2 linked regions of the Halorhodospira halochloris genome follow. The protein of the gene in region 1 interacts with the protein of each later gene in a pairwise test. Links are inferred from orthologs where the notes say so. Each region holds a gene or a part of one and is shown on either strand. Other genes may lie near its edges.

Region 1 (7,889 bases):
AGATTCGAATTCTCATGCTCTTTTAAGCGGGTCAGGACGGTAAATCGAGCCAATATTTCCAGTGTCCACGGCGCACAGGGTGCGTTAGCTAATTCACTCTCGCGGATCAGCTTGTCATAGATCTTTTTCTCTTCGGTGACGCGCAGGCAGTACGGCACCTTGATTACCGAGATGCGATCAAGGAAGGCCTCGTTGTTTTTGTTATTGCGAAAACTCTGCCACTCCGACTCATTGGAGTGGGCCATCACCAAACCATGGAAGGGGATCGCACCGATATTCTCCGAGCCTATGTAGTTACCCTCCTGGGTAGCAGTCAACAGGGGGTGGAGCATCTTAATGGGCGCCTTGAACATCTCAACAAACTCAAGTATCCCCTGGTTGGCCCGATTTAGGCCTCCCGAGTAACTATAGGCATCGGTGTCATTCTGGCTATATAGCTCCAGCTTGCGTATATCGACCTTACCAACCAGAGAAGAGATATCTTGATTGTTCTCATCCCCCGGCTCAGTCTTGGCAATAGCTATCTGGCGCAGCTTGGATGGATGCATGCGCGCCACTTGGAAGCGGCTGAGATCACCGCCATACTCGTCGAGGCGCTTGACTGCCCACGGCGACAGTAGCCCACTCAGCTTGCGCCGCGGTATACCAAAGCGCTCTTCCAAATCCGGACCGTGCTGCTGCGGATCAAATAGCCCTAATGGGCTTTCAAAGACCGGACTTATCTCATCCTCTGCCTTCAGCACATAGATCGGATACTTCTCCATCAGGTGCTTTAAACGTTCCGCTAGCGAGGATTTACCACCGCCTACCGGGCCGAGCAAGTAGAGTATCTGCTTGCGCTCTTCCAGACCTTGAGCGGCGTACTGGAGAAAACCGACTAGCCGCTCAATGGTCTCCTCCATACCGTAAAAATCTTCAAAGGCGGGATAGATGCGTAGGGTCCGGTTGAGGAATATGCGCCCCAAGCGTTCATCTTTGGAGGTGTCTATGATATTCGGCTCACCTATGGCGGCCACCAGACGTTCAGCAGGGGAGGCATAGGCCATGGGATCATCACGACATAGCTCCAAATAGTCAGCCAGGGACATGGTTTGTTCCTGGCGACGTTCATAGCTGCGGGCATAACGGGCTATCAGATCAGCGGCTGTATCCATGGATCACACCCTCTAATGGATATTGGGATGTAGCTTGCGAACTCGTGCTCCTGCCTACCCATTATATTAGACGTTTATACAAGAAAGGGTGTTCCATTAAAGATAAAATAAAAACAAGTTTTTTGGGCTTATAAGCCGCGCTAACTGACGGAACTGCTCCTCTCCACAGGACCTCTAGAAACTTCCCTTGCGCTATCACCTGCCACGGCGTGGAGGTCTTGGCGCCAGGGATGGCGCCATGAAGCCTCCAGGGATTGATTCACGGCGTCCTCCACGCCGTGGCAGGTGATAGCGCAAGGGAAGTTTCTAGAGGTCCCACCCAGGCTAGCGCTATGGTTAGAACAACGCCAAAGCGGTAGCGGAGCGACATATAGCTATCCAGCCGGGAGTAGCTGCTTCTCGGCGAGCCACTGCGAATTAAATAGCCGTGAAGAGTAGCGCGCCCCGCCATCACAGAGCACCGTCACAATTGTATGCCCTGGCCCAAGCTCTTTGGCTAATCGCAGCGCTGCACTAACGTTAACCCCGCTCGAACTGCCTACGAACAAACCCTCTTGGTACAGTAGCCGATAGACCATCGGCACAGACTCTGTATCCGGGATACTGTATGCAGTATCTATCGGGGTGTCCTGGAGATTGGCGGTTACCCTACTACTGCCTATCCCCTCGGTGATCGAACTGCCGGAGCTGGAACTCGGAGTGCCGTGATAGACGTAGTTATATAGGGAACTACCGGCCGGGTCAGCGAGTACAATGCGCACCTTGTCCGAGCGCTCTTTGAGGGCACGCGCAACCCCGCCCAGCGTTCCTCCGGTACCGGTAGCAGCGACAAAGGCATCTATCTGACCGGCGCATTGCTCCCATATCTCGGGCCCGGTTGTAGAGTAATGGGCATCACGGTTGGCGGTATTATCGAACTGATTTGCCCATATCGCCCCCTCCATCTCTGCAGCCATCCGCCCGGCTATCTTCTGATAGTTGTTGGGGTCACTATAAGGAGCGGGAGGCACCAGGTGGACCTCAGCGCCAAGGGTCTTCAGCAGGTCGATCTTCTCTTGGGTTTGAGTCTCGGGGATTACAATGATACAGCGGTAACCGCGGGCGTTGCAGATATGCGCCAAACCAATGCCGGTATTGCCGGCGGTGCCCTCCACTACTATCCCACCGGGGCGCAGCTGACCAGCCCTTTCGGCGTTATTTATTATCCCCCAAGCGGCCCTATCCTTAACCGAGCCGCCGGGGTTTAGCCACTCTGCCTTTGCGAGTATTTCGCACCCTGTCTCGGCACTTAATGCAGACAACCGAATCAGCGGGGTCCTACCTATCGCCCCAACAAAGCCATCGCAGATGTCCATACCAAACCCCTTATCTGATGCCAGTATTGATATATATCATACTGGCATCAGACTAGGTTACGCTACTAATAGATGGCAAAGCCGATATTAATTCACGGCCTCTCCGATGGGGGTACCTCAAGGTCGGGCTGATCGGACCCTTCTTTCTCTGGCGGGATCAGATCCTGCTTACTCACACCGAGAGCCAGGGAGGTAGCACTGGCAATGAAGATCGACGAGTAAGAACCGACTAGCACCCCTACCAGCAAGGCAACAGCGAACCCGCGAATGATCTCACCGCCTAAAAAGATGAGGGCACATACCACTAGCAAGGTGGTAAACGAGGTCACCAAGGTGCGCGAGAGGGTCTGGTTTATCGCCATATTCATGACGAACTCTGTCGTCCCCTTGCGAACCTTGAGGAAGTTCTCGCGGATACGATCAGAGACAACAATAGTGTCATTGAGCGAATAGCCGATAGTTGCCAGCAGTGCCGCTAGCACCGTCAAGTCGAAGGTCATCCGGGTCAGCGAGAAGAAGCCTATGATGATCACTATATCGTGCAGCAGGGCTGCTACGGCACCTACCGCAAAGCGGTACTCGAAGCGAAAGGCGACGTAGATCAAGACACCAAGCAGGGCCAAACCTAGGGCCATCAAACCCTGCTCAGTTAGCTCCTCGCCGATCTGCGGACCGACAAACTCCACTCGGCGCAAATCGACACCATCATGAGCAGCGCTGAGCTTATCGAAGATCTGCTCGGATATTTGCGCCTGCTCAACGCCATCCATAGGCGGAACACGGATCATGATCTCGCGCGGTGAGCCGAAGTGCATTACCTGAGCATCTTCGAACTCAGTCTCGGCGAGTATCGCCTCCACTTCGGATACCTCAATCGACTCCTCGTAACCTACTTCGACTAGAGTCCCGCCGGTAAAGTCTATTCCCAGGTTCAACCCCTGCCAAAGTAAGGAGCCGATAGAGATCACCAACAGCAGCGCCGAAAGGCCAAAGCCGATGCGCCGATGGCCGAGGAAATTGAAATTTGGATCCTGTTTAAAGATCTCCATAGTTAGATCTTAAGCTCCGTGACCTTGCGCCCACCATAGATCAGATTGATCACAGCGCGCGTGCCAACAATGGCTGTAAACATGGAGGTTGCCAAACCGATAGCGAGGGTGACCGCAAAGCCCTGCACTGGACCTGTTCCAAATATAAACAGCATTGCAGCGGCTATGAGCGTAGTCACGTTGGCATCGGCGATGGTTGAAAGTGCTTTTGAATAGCCACGGTCAATGGCTGTCTGAATTGGCGTTCCGGCCTTCAACTCTTCGCGGATGCGCTGGAATATGAGCACGTTAGCGTCTACAGCCATACCGACGGTCAGGACGATACCAGCAATGCCCGGCAATGTCAGTGTAGCCTGCAACATAGATAGTACGGCTACTATGATTATCAGGTTGGTGAACAGCGCAAGATTGGCAACTAATCCAAACACCCGGTAATAGACGGCCATGAAGGCGACGACCAGGAAGAACCCGATGACAACGGCCATAAAGCCGCGCTCGACATTCTCGGCACCCAAGCTCGGGCCGATAGTCCGCTCTTCAACAATATCTATAGGGGCAGCCAAGGCACCAGCCCGCAGCAGCAATGCCAGATTACTCGCCTCTTCGCTTGAGTCTATCCCGGTGATGCGGAATCGCCCACCCAAGGCTTCGCGGATCCGAGCAACGCTGATCACCTCTTCTATCTCGCGGCTAACCCGCTGCGGCTCACCATCGACCAGTTCCGTCTCGGTAACCCGCTCAATGAACAGAACCCCCATATGATCGCCGACACGCTCACGGGTAGCCCGGTTCATGATCCTGCCGCCAGTACCGGAGAGGCGGATGTTTACCTCGGGTGAACCGGTCTGCTGATCATAACCTGATGAGGCATCGATGATCCGCTCTCCGGTAACAATGTAATCACGCTCGAGCAGGACATAATCACCAGCATGTTCAACATTGCGCGTGGGGAAGAGTTCCGAGCCCGCTGGTACGGCATCAGGGTCATCCGGGTCGCCAGTAAACGGGAAGTCGCTGTGATCTACGAAGCGGAACTCAAGGGTGGCAGTAGCACCAAGTATCTCTTTCGCCTGCGCTGGGTCTTGCACCCCAGGCAACTGTACCACTATCCGATCAGATCCCTGGCGCTGTACAATCGGTTCAGCCACACCCAGCTCATCAACCCGGTTGCGCAGCGTAGTGACGTTCTGCTGCACAGCGAGGTTGATCATCTCCTGCTGATCATCTTCGTCAAGCTTGACGATGAGCAGATAATCGCCATTGCTCGGCTGCTTATCTATCTCTATTCCTTCAACCTGCTCGCTGATTAACCCTTCGGCGCGGGCGCGCAAATCCTCGCTGGTGAAGATCAGCCGCAGATCCTGCTCATCACTCACCTCAATGCTGGAATAGCGGATTCGCTCTTCGCGCATGAGGGTGCGGATATCCCTCTCGTAACCCTCAAGGGTGTCGTTGATCATCGCATCGAGATCGACCTGGAGCAGGAAATGGACCCCGCCACGCAGATCCAGCCCCAAGAACATCGGCTCAGCCCCTATGGCACGCAAGAACTGCGGCGTGGCCGGAACCAAGGTCATGGCTACCGAATAGTCGCGGCCGAGTTTGGCAGAGATCATGTCAGAGGCGCGCATCTGCCGATCCGTAGAGTCGTAGCGCAACACCCAGCGCTCTTCTAGGACCTCATGCACCGCCGGGCTCAAGCCTTCCTCTTCAAGGAAAGAGAGAACCTCGGACTGGGTCTCCTCGGCAGGGATCTCACCATCCTCGGTAGTTATTACCACCGAAGGGTCTTCACCAAAGAGGTTCGGCAGGGCGAATATTACCCCTACCGTCAGGACGGTGAGAACTAATATGTATTTCCAGAGTGGATAGCGGTTCAAGAGCTACTTGCCCTTCTTGTTTTCCAGTTCCTTGATCGTGCCCTTAGGCATCACGTTGGCCACCGCATGCTTCTGGATCTGCACCTGCAGACCGTTAGCTACCTCTACTGTGGCAAAGTTCTCGCCGACCTGAGTAATGCGCCCGAGCAAACCACCGTTGGTAACCACCTCATCACCCTTGGTCAAATCCTCGACCATTTGGCGGTGCTCTTTAGCCCGCTTACTCTGCGGACGTATCAGCAGGAAATAAAACAGCGCGATCATGCCCACCAGTAGCATGATGCTAAACCATATATCACCCTGCTGAGCCTCATTCTGCGCCCAGGCACTGGAAATCAAGAAATCCATATAGCTAGCTCCGTTATATTACAAAATTCTCTTATAGCTTACCTAAACAGCGCCCTATGATTGCTGTTCGGTCTCTGTCTCCCGCGAGTCATCGCCGCTGCGCGCCTTATCCAGCGTTCCTTGAGGTAACACCTCACCAACCATCTCGCGCTTAATGCTCCACTCTACCCCCTGCGCAACCTCCAAGCGAACGAAATCATCACTAACTCGGGTGATGCGACCAAGCTCGCCCCCCGCGGTGACAACCTCATCGCCCACTTGTAAGCCCTCAACCATTTCCTGATGTTCCTTCATCCTTTTGCGCTGCGGACGAATTAGCAGAAAATAGAAAATAGCAATCAGGAGCGCCGTGAAGACCAGGAAAAAGACCAGGTCACCCGTGCCCGGCTCCTGTTGCGCATATGCCGGTGCAATGAAAAAATCCAGCAACATCAACCCACTCCCTTATTCAATAGCCTCATGATCGAGTCACCTCTGGGCTCCCGCCGAACAGCTCAGAGGTGCATTATGTCATACGCGCGGGGGCTTTTGCTCGCGTGCAGTATAGAAATCATCAACGAAGGATGCCAGCCTACCCTCACTAATCGCTGCACGCAGCCCGGCCATTAGAGTCTGGTAATAGCGCAGATTATGCAATGTTGCCAACCTTGAACCGAGCATCTCGTTGCAGCGTTGCAGATGACTTAGATACGCCCGTGAAAAATGCCTGCAAGTATAACAATCACATGCCGGATCGACAGCCCGCGTATCCTGCCTATAGCGGCTGTTGCGCAAGCGCAATAGCCCTTGTGAGGTAAACAGAAAGCCGTTGCGCGCATTGCGCGTCGGCATCACACAGTCGAACATATCTATACCGCGGCGCACACACTCTACCAAATCTTCCGGCTTGCCAACCCCCATCAAGTAACGCGGCTGCTTAGCAGGTAACTGTGGTTCGAGGTGCTCGAGCACGGCATCGCGCTCAGCGCTTGGCTCACCGACTGAGAGGCCGCCGATGGCATAGCCATCAAAGCCTATATCCAGCAAACCTGCCAACGAAGCGCTACGCAACTGCGGATATACCCCACCCTGCACAATACCAAAAAGTGCTGCTGCGCTCTCACCATGGGCATCACGACTGCGCTGCGCCCAGCGCAAAGACAGCTCCATGGAACGCTTCACCTCATCCCACTGCGCCGGATAGGCCGGACATTCATCAAATATCATGACAATGTCTGAACCGAGCTCCCGCTGCACAGCCAGCGACTCTTCAGGGCCCATAAAGACCTTAGCCCCATCAACCGGCGAGCGAAACTCGACACCGGCCTCACTAACCCGGCGCAACTTGCCCAGACTGTAGACCTGAAAACCTCCCGAGTCGGTCAATATCGGCCCCGACCAGCCCATAAAGCTGTGCAAGCCGCCATGCTGGCGAATGATCTCGGTGCCTGGTCGCAGCCAAAGATGGAATGTATTGGCTAAAATGACCTCGGCACCCAGCCCGCTAACCTCCTCGGGCGTCAAGCCTTTGACCGTCCCGTAGGTGCCAACCGGCATGAACGCAGGTGTCTCGATCGTCCCGCTCGGGAGTCTCACCCTGCCCAGTCGTGCTGCGCCATCATTCGCGAGGAGTTCAAAAATGGCCCTGCGGCCAACGCCATTAACACTCAAACCGGTATATAGCTCCCTGCCTCGCTAAATCCACTCGACTACACCGGTAGCCAAATCGTACTTTGCCCCGATGACTTGCAACCGCCCTTGTTGAATAGCTCGCTCAAGTAGCTCAGACTTAGCACTCAACCGCTCGGCTGTGGAGCGTACATTGGCTATTGTCGCCTCCTCAATGATCTCGGCATCTGCCGTTGAGGTGTCGCCAAGCAGAGGCCGAACCGAGGGCTGCAACTCATCGATGATCTCCTGCAAGGCATCTGAAGGCGCCCTGCTTTGGCTACGCAAGGAATCAACCGTTGCCCCTATTGCGCCACAGCAAGAATGCCCCAAGACTACAATCAGCGGCACAGATAAGACCTCTGCAGCGTATTCAAGGCTGCCGATCTGGCCCCTGCCAGCGTAATTGCCAGCCACCCTGACTACGAACAGATCGCCTACTCCCTGGTCGAACAC
Region 2 (7,974 bases), 670 kb from region 1 along the record:
TTTATGGCCACAGCTACCTCTATCGGTGGTCCGCCCCTGGCTATTGCCTATCAAAGCGTCAGTGGTGCTCGATTGCGCGCCTCGCTCTCGGCGGTCTTTGTAGTCGGGGCGTTCGGCTCGCTGAGCGCGCTTGCGGTGATTGGGCGGTTCGGGCTAGAAGAGATGCTCATTGGGCTGAGTCTGCTGCCGCCGATACTAATCGGCTTCTGGGTATCCATCTACACCGCTACGATCTTTGATCGCCAGTGGCTGCGTGCAGCGGTGCTGGGGGTCTCTGCTGTGGCCGGATTGGCTGCTATAGGGCAGGGGGTGTGGGGGTAGGATCCGGGAGAGTTTAGAAGTGCCTAGGGGCGTGGCGGATCCTGCTGCCAGGGATCGGCAGGTGCCTTTTCAGCCGCATCCAAATCGCCTTCAAGCCAGCCATGGAATGTGTCTAGTAAGTGTTTACGGACCCTGGAGTCGGCCATAGGAAGGCCGTGTCTAGCGCCCTCTATATGCCAGATGTGTCTGGGCGGAGATGCCGCCTCATAGAGGCTCTCGGCGTGATGGGGAGGGGTAGTTCTGTCTTTCTCGGCGGCTATAAGCAGTACTGGCATTTGCAGGTCATGAATAAAATCAATTGGCGAGTACGCATCCGTGACTAGCCAGGAGAACGGATATTGAAATGGCCATGTCAGCCAAAAGCTACCTAGAACCTCACGGGTTATTTGCCGATAACATGCGAATGGGGTTTCGGCTACCAACCCGGCAGGCTCTTCTCCTTCCCAGAGGCTTAGCGAAGTTATAGCAATGCTCGCGCCGATGCTCTGACCGAAGACTAGCAGCGTTTCGGGGTCCTTTTCCATGTCGTTAATAACCGTTTCTAAGGCGGCGTGGGCGTCTTTGTGTACACCGCTAAAATCAGGCCGTCCCTCTGAATGGCCAAATCCCCGATAATCGAAGACAAAGACGTTAAAACCGTGTTTTGGTAGCCACCATACGGATACTAAATGGGTGCTTATATTCTGGGCGTTTCCATGGAGGTGAATAATGGTGCCAAAAGTCTCATCACCTTGAGCCGGTAGAAACCAGCCGTGGAGCTTTACCCCATCCGAGGATTTAAAGAATACGTCCTCATACTCCACTCCTTCCTCTTTAGGATCCCAGTAGTGTTCCTCACTGGGAAAGAAGAATGCCCGCTGGCAGCCCGACACCAAGGCGGCTGCTGAAATCAAAACAAGTATTAGAGTCGCTCTTGTGAGTTTACATACTAGCGGTGATCGGGGAGTAGTTGTATTAACTGATAATTCGAGGATCCGCATAGCGATTAAGAACCTTTAAGTTCCCCTCGGGCCGATGGTTGATAGGTGCTGAGGGGAACCTCTAAAAACTCCGCCGGCGCTACCATCCGCCCCGGTGTGGAGGACGCCGTGAATCCATCCCTGGAGGCTTCATGGCGCCATCCCTGGTGCCAAGACCTCCACACCGGGGCGGATGGTAGCGCCGGCGGAGTTTTTAGAGGCCACCTGAGGGCACCGTTACTCCTTCTGTATCAAAAGTAAAAATGCATAAGCAGCTGCACTTCATTATGGCGTACCTCAAAGTCCTTTTCGCGGATAGCATGCAAACGTATGGCGGAGTTACTGGTTATACTGATAGCAGTTTTCGCTGCAACCCGCCATGATTCTTTGTTGTCGTGGAAAGCTAGACTCTCTGCAGATAAGCTCAAACGGGCTAGAGGGCGGCTATAGAGAATCTCCATTTGGCCACCAACGCCTGCTCGGTAGCCATCATCAAAATCAGGAGAACCACGCAAAGTTGTTGCACCTGCAACCACTAGGCGACCAGATTTTGTGTCCCCAAAACGCCAAGCAGAACCGACGTGGGCAGATGTGGTGCCGGCTAGCGCCCGTTGCCCCTCCTCAGCCCGGTGTTGCTGCGCGCCCAGTTCTGCTCCCCAAGTAATACCCGGTAGTGGCTGGTTACGTGGTGTAATAGAGCGAACGTTTACTAGGTTTAGCCTCTCTAGCTCAAGCCCGCCGTCTGGCTCAGTGCCGTTGCGAGGGTCATCATCCTGGTAATAACGGGCTCTCAGATCAAGCATTTCGATTTGTGCGCCGGGCAAATAGCCGCCCGGAGGATCTAGAAGGTCGTGATATGAGCCGCGCCACTGGATTTCAGCGTAGTTGACCCCATCAAGTTGGCCAAAGCCGATGCCATATCTGCCCGTTCGGTGACCTTCGTCTGGCCGTACATCAGGGCGTGGTGGGTCTGCAAGACTCTCAGCGCTTAAGCGAGATCGTGCTAGTAACAGGTTGTAGCGCCGAGATCGTGACTCCTCACCTAAATCTTTCGTTTGAGCCAGATAGTCTAGATATTCGTAACCTGCCTCTAGGATATGGGCTCTTTTATCTTCAGGCAGTTCAACTAAGGCCTCGCTTGAGGCATCGATTTCGCCATAAGCTAAATCTTTAGCTAATTTGCTCTGGTCATCGGTCAATTGTTCGAAGGCGTAATCAAGTTTGCGAGCGGCAGACGGGCGGTAGGTTATCTGATCTACTAGTTCGGGGTGTTCTTTCACAGCCCGAACAGTGTCAGCCGGGATAGCCCAAAAGTTAAAGTTGCTGACCAAGTCTAGATCTGGGTCGGCAATTTCAAGAAGATACATCAGTCTTAAGGAGCAATTTTGATAAAAGAAATAATACGGCAGGCCAACACCATCTAGTTCCCAAAGGTGTGCGAGCAATCTATCTATGGCAGCATCATCTAAGTTTAGCTTGTACTCCCATAAATCACGCCTATCTAGCCGCGTATATTCGTTTACCTTTTGGTAGTAAGGCATTATGGCGTAAGATCCAGGGTAACTTCCTAAGACACCACGCATAGCAAAAATGACGCCGTGATCCTCTCCAGTTTGCGCGGCGTGATTGAGGGCAAACGAAGTTAATGTATGTTTGCTATCTGCGCTACTATCTAAACGTAATAAGGTATGGCCGAACATTGACGCCGGGTTACCCATGTAGGCGTCGGCAAAGATAAGTGCTACACGTTCGGTTTCTATGCGCTCTCGCCAGCTAGTGTAGGCTCGACACTGAGGAGTTGGCAGCCGTGATATGAACTCAGCCAGATTTAGCTCACTAAATATGAACTGTCTACGAGCAGGGAATAGGCAAGCGGCATGGGCATCATCTGCTCCGGGGATTGTTGGGGCAAATAAAGCTTTTAAGGTTGCTTTTAATTCGGCATGAGGATCATTTCTGCCATCTTCGTGAAGATAGAATCCCGGCGTTTTCACCATGCCTCGACGTCCCGGCCGGAAAACCCTGTTCTCGTAGGCGAGCAAGCTTAGCCAACGGGAATCTTGGGCTAGCTCGGCAACTTCTGAGGATTCCAAAAGCTCTTCAGGGGGAGCACCAAACGCTACTTCTGACCCAATGACTGGGTTGCTTAATAGCAGTATAAGCAAAACCGCATAAAATGAGCTAGAAAGAGAATGTTTCGGGCAGATGAGCCAGCTAAGGTTCATCACAACGAGAATGTACTCTTGTTAAGTTGTCTATAGATGTTAGTCCTAAAAATAGATCGCCTAGGCAAGACACCTAGGCGATCTGACGCTTAAACGGCTGTTATATATCAGCCTTTTCAAGCGGTATAGCGGTTTAGAGTCTCGCTTGCGGCCATGCTGGACTCTAGGTTTTCCATAACCTCACCGGCAGTGACGTTTTCTGACGGGAATATCTCGGCAAAGTTTTGCTGCATGTGCTCGGCAAACTCGCCTCTGTCAGCCTCTTCGATGTCAAGCAGGGCAGCTAGCGTATCAATGCTCTCACCGCCGCCGTTGGCAGCCTCTACTATGATCGACTCCATGTTCTCAGCCATGAAAGCATCAGCCTCGGCAGTGATGGTAGCGCCGTGCTCGCAGCCAAGGGTGCCCGAAGTGATACCGAAGAACTGGTTAGCGGAGATGCCATTGGTGGTTACTGCAAGTATGTCTTGAGCAATTCCAGACTGACCCTCCCAAACCATGCTGCCGAGACCGCAACCGGTATTGTCAGCCTTAGCTACTCCGGCCACAGCCATCGTTCCGGCAAGTGCGGTAGCCGCTAGGTAACTTTTACGCATAACTCTCTCCTTATTTTCTCGTATGAGAATCGTTTATAACAAGCCTAAATCTAAGCTCTGGCCGTCTCACACGACCTGTATCCAATCTATCACGTTATGTGCAAGATTGGCGATAGGGCATGGTGTGGCGATTATTCCCAACACAAAGAAAAAGAAAAAACATTTGGCGTAAATCTTGCGATCAAATAATAATCTAAGTAATACAATCTGATCACTTGGATCAAGGGATTTGTTTGCGGCTCTATTGTTATCGGTGGGTAGGTGTGGCTGCTGTGTCGACGCGGTTTTCTATACAGCTGGACGCTCTTGTGAAGCTCTATCGAGCGATAAGCATTTGATTGTCTGGTCGGGGCGGCAGGATTTGAACCTGCGACCACCTGCACCCCATGCAGGTGCGCTACCAGACTGCGCTACGCCCCGAATTGACCGTTGATCATACATCTATGTGCTTTTATCGGCAAGCCTCATCTTTTTAGGATATTGAGCACCGATTCAAGTTCAGAGCGCATCTGCCGGATAACCTGCTTGCTTTCGCGCGTATCCTCACGCTCTTCACCGCTTTCCAACTTCTGTCTAGCGCCCCCAATTGTAAAGCCTTCATCGTAAAGGAGGGCGCGGATACGCCTGATTAAGATGACGTCCTGACGTTGATAGTAACGCCTGTTGCCGCGACGCTTTACCGGCTTGAGTTGGGGGAACTCCTGCTCCCAGTACCTGAGGACGTGGGGCTTGACCGCGCACAGATCACTGACTTCACCAATAGTGAAATAGCGCTTTGCCGGTATCGGCTGCAGCTCATCCTGGTTATTCTTCTGTGGTTCCGGCATAGCCCTCGACACGGCTCTTTAGTTTTTGGCCGGGGCGAAACGTCACCACGCGCCGAGCTGATATCGGAATCTCCTCTCCGGTTTTGGGGTTACGTCCCGGTCTTTGGTTTTTATCGCGTAGTTCAAAGTTACCGAATCCAGAGAGCTTTACTGGTTCGCCACTCTCTAGTGCTACACGGATCTCTTCGAAAAAGAGCTCGACCAACTCTTTAGCCTCGCGCTTGTTTAAGCCTAACTCCTCAAAAAGCCGCTCGGCAATGTCAGCCTTAGTTAAAGACATCCTATCCCCCTCTCAAGCTCGCTTGGTACTCGTCCTGCAGGTGTTTTAAAACGGCCTGGGTAGTTCGCTCTACATCCTCTTCTGTTAGCGTGCGGCAATAATCCTGCAAAATCAAGCCCATGGCAACACTTTTAGAGCCTTCCGGGATACCTTTGCCACGGTAAATATCGAATAGGACCAAGTCTACGAGGAGATCACCGGCTTGCGCGCGCGCTGCTCGCAGCAGATCATCGGTGCTGATTTCATTATCTACAACCACTGCTATATCGCGACGTACCGCTGGATAACGGGATATAGCCTGGAATTCGGGCAACCTGGCTGCGGCAAGTGCTGAGTAGTCGATCTCAAACAGTACGGTGTTAGCGGATAGTTCCAGGGTCGTGGCGTGTGCGGGGTGCAGCGTGCCGATCCATCCCACCGGCTGACCACGCATGTCAATGCGGGCTGATTGGCCGGGGTGGAGGGCAGGGTTTGTATCAGCAACAAAGGTGAATTCGTCCATATTGCCGGTGCGCACTAACAGCGCCTCAAGATCGGCCTTTACATCGAAAAAGTCCGCTGCCCGCCGCGAACCGTCCCACTGCTCTTTCAACAATGGGCCGCAGCAAACACCCGCTAGGCGAGAGGTTTGGGCTAGATTGTCGAGATCACCGTAAAATACGCCGCCCAGCTCGAACAAACGAACCCGCTCATGTTGGCGGTGTTGATTGTGCTGCGCCGCTTTGAGCAGCCCAGGCCAAAGGGTGGTGCGCATTACCGCTAGTTCTGCGGAGAGTGGATTGGCCAAGGGCAGGGCTTGACTATCAGGGTCGATTTGCTGCTGCAGGGCAGGATCAACAAATGAGTAGGTTATCGCCTCGTAATAGCCCCGCTCCACAAGGGTCTGTTTGAGCTGCTCGGGGCCGATCTCTTGCTCGGGCGCAGAGGCCACATGCAGTGGTGCCTGGAGGGGGCGCTCGGGGATGGAGTTGTAACCATAGAGCCTGGCCACCTCCTCGATCAGGTCGACTTCGCGCTCCAGGTCAAAGCGCCAACTAGGAGGCTGCACGCGCCATCCATCATCAAGCTGTTGCGGATCAGTTCCCAGGCTCTCGAGCATGCTTGTCACAGTTGGGTCATCTAGCGACCAGCCGAGGAGTGATTCAAGTCGTTGGCGACGCAGTTTGATTGGACTGCGCCGGGGCAGCGCGCTGGGATCAAACGTGTCATCAAGCGGTCCGGGGGAACCGCCGCATATCTCACAGACAAGGCTGGTGGCCCTTTCAGAGGCTTTGGCAGCAGCGGCAAAGTCTACGCCGCGCTCGAAGCGGTGGGATGAGTCGGTGTGCAAACCGTACCTTCGAGCTCTGCCAGCGATAGTAGCAGGATTGAAAAAAGCCGCTTCGAGAAATATGTCTTGGGTCTGGTCATTCACTGCGGTAGCGGCGCCCCCCATCACCCCAGCAAATGCGATCGGCCCACTCTGATCGGTAATGACTAGCACATCTTCATCGAGCTCTACATTCTGTTCGCCGCCAAGCAGTTCGAGCTTTTCATTAGGCTGAGCTCGACGCACAACAATCGGTGGTTGCAGCTTATTGAGATCGAAGGCGTGCATGGGCTGGCCGAGTTCGAGCATGACGTAATTGGTGATATCGACAACCGCCGATACGCTCCTTATCCCGGCACGGCGCAACCGCTCACGCAGCCAAGTGGGCGTGGGGGCTTGCGGGTTGATGCCTCTTATCACTCGGCCGCAGTAGCGTGAGCAGTCCGCTGGGCTGGCTAATTCAACAGCTACGCTATCCTTGCGATCCGCGCCTATGTTTATTGTTTGTAGTCCGCGGAATGGCGTCTTGGTAATGGCCGAGACTTCCCTGGCCACTCCGGTCATGCCTAGGCAGTCGGCGCGGTTGGGGGTTAGATCAATGTCAAAAATGGTGTCATCGAGGTCTAGGGCTACCCGCAGGTCGGCTCCTAGGGGTAGGTCGGGGGTTATTTCCAGCAGTCCGCTGTGATCATCACTTAACCCTAGCTCAGCCGCTGAGCAAAGCATGCCGGATGACTTCTTGCCGCGCACTTCGGCAGCTTCCACTTCGCGGCCATCGGGTAACTGAGCACCTACCGGAGCAAAAGGCACCCGGATGCCGGGGCGAGCGTTAGGGGCGGCGCAAACAACCTCAAATTGCTCCGCATTTTGGTCGATCCTGACTCGGCAAACTTGCAAATTATCGGCATCAGGATGCGCGGCGCAGGAGGTGATTTCGCCGATTACTATGCCTTGAAATTGCGGAGCTGCAGGCTCCACGGAGTCGACTTCCAGGCCTGCCATGGTCAGCGCCTGGGCAAGTTGTTGCGAAGAGAGTGGCGGGTTGACCAACTCGCGTAACCATTGCTCACTTACACGCATGGGAGTTCACCGGAATTGGCCGAGGAAGCGGAGATCGTTGTCGAAAAACAGGCGCAGATCATCAACGCCATAACGCAGCATGGCTAAGCGCTCTACGCCCATGCCAAATGCGTAACCGGTCCATTGTTCAGGGTCTATCCCGACATGCTCAAAAACCGCCGGGTGGACCATGCCGCACCCCATCACCTCAAGCCAGCCACTTTGCTTGCAGACCCGGCAGCCATCACCGCCGCAAATTACGCACTCGACATCGACCTCGGCTGATGGTTCGGTAAAGGGGAAATATGACGGGCGAAAGCGTACCGCTACCGAGCGCTCGAAGAATGCGCTCAAGAATTCGTGCAACACGCCTTTTAGATCAGCCAGGCTCACTTGGC

What was found.
Region 2: the proteins of secD (region 1) and pheT interact in binary tests that used the Escherichia coli proteins (3 or more experiments, as listed by UniProt). The link is inferred for Halorhodospira halochloris from one-to-one orthologs.

Annotation. Positions count from the first base shown.
Region 1 is NZ_AP017372.2:1,625,676-1,633,564, forward strand. The notes cover bases 3,000-5,985. They hold secD (protein translocase subunit SecD), read right to left. Parts: upstream 5,439-5,985; coding sequence 3,561-5,438; downstream 3,000-3,560. Other genes in these bases: secF (protein translocase subunit SecF), read right to left, coding at 3,000-3,558; yajC (preprotein translocase subunit YajC), read right to left, coding at 5,442-5,786; yajC (preprotein translocase subunit YajC), read right to left, coding at 5,841-5,985. In the rest of the region: HH1059_RS07435 (PrkA family serine protein kinase), read right to left, coding at 1-1,154; HH1059_RS07440 (cysteine synthase A), read right to left, coding at 1,529-2,509; more of secF, read right to left, coding at 2,602-2,999; more of yajC, read right to left, coding at 5,986-6,218; tRNA guanosine(34) transglycosylase Tgt, read right to left, coding at 6,297-7,406; HH1059_RS07470 (carbonic anhydrase), read right to left, coding at 7,461-7,889. UniProt on the Escherichia coli protein: Part of the Sec protein translocase complex. Interacts with the SecYEG preprotein conducting channel. SecDF uses the proton motive force (PMF) to complete protein translocation after the ATP-dependent function of SecA.
Region 2 is NZ_AP017372.2:2,297,142-2,305,115, reverse strand. The notes cover bases 4,904-7,974. They hold pheT (phenylalanine--tRNA ligase subunit beta), read right to left. Parts: upstream 7,598-7,974; coding sequence 5,210-7,597; downstream 4,904-5,209. Other genes in these bases: pheS (phenylalanine--tRNA ligase subunit alpha), read right to left, coding at 7,604-7,974; ihfA (integration host factor subunit alpha), read right to left, coding at 4,906-5,208; HH1059_RS10405 (MerR family transcriptional regulator), read right to left, coding at 4,904-4,928. In the rest of the region: HH1059_RS10430 (sulfite exporter TauE/SafE family protein), read left to right, coding at 1-321; HH1059_RS10425 (alpha/beta hydrolase), read right to left, coding at 345-1,193; HH1059_RS10420 (Lnb N-terminal periplasmic domain-containing protein), read right to left, coding at 1,532-3,373; HH1059_RS10415 (DUF3015 family protein), read right to left, coding at 3,622-4,101; more of HH1059_RS10405, read right to left, coding at 4,566-4,903.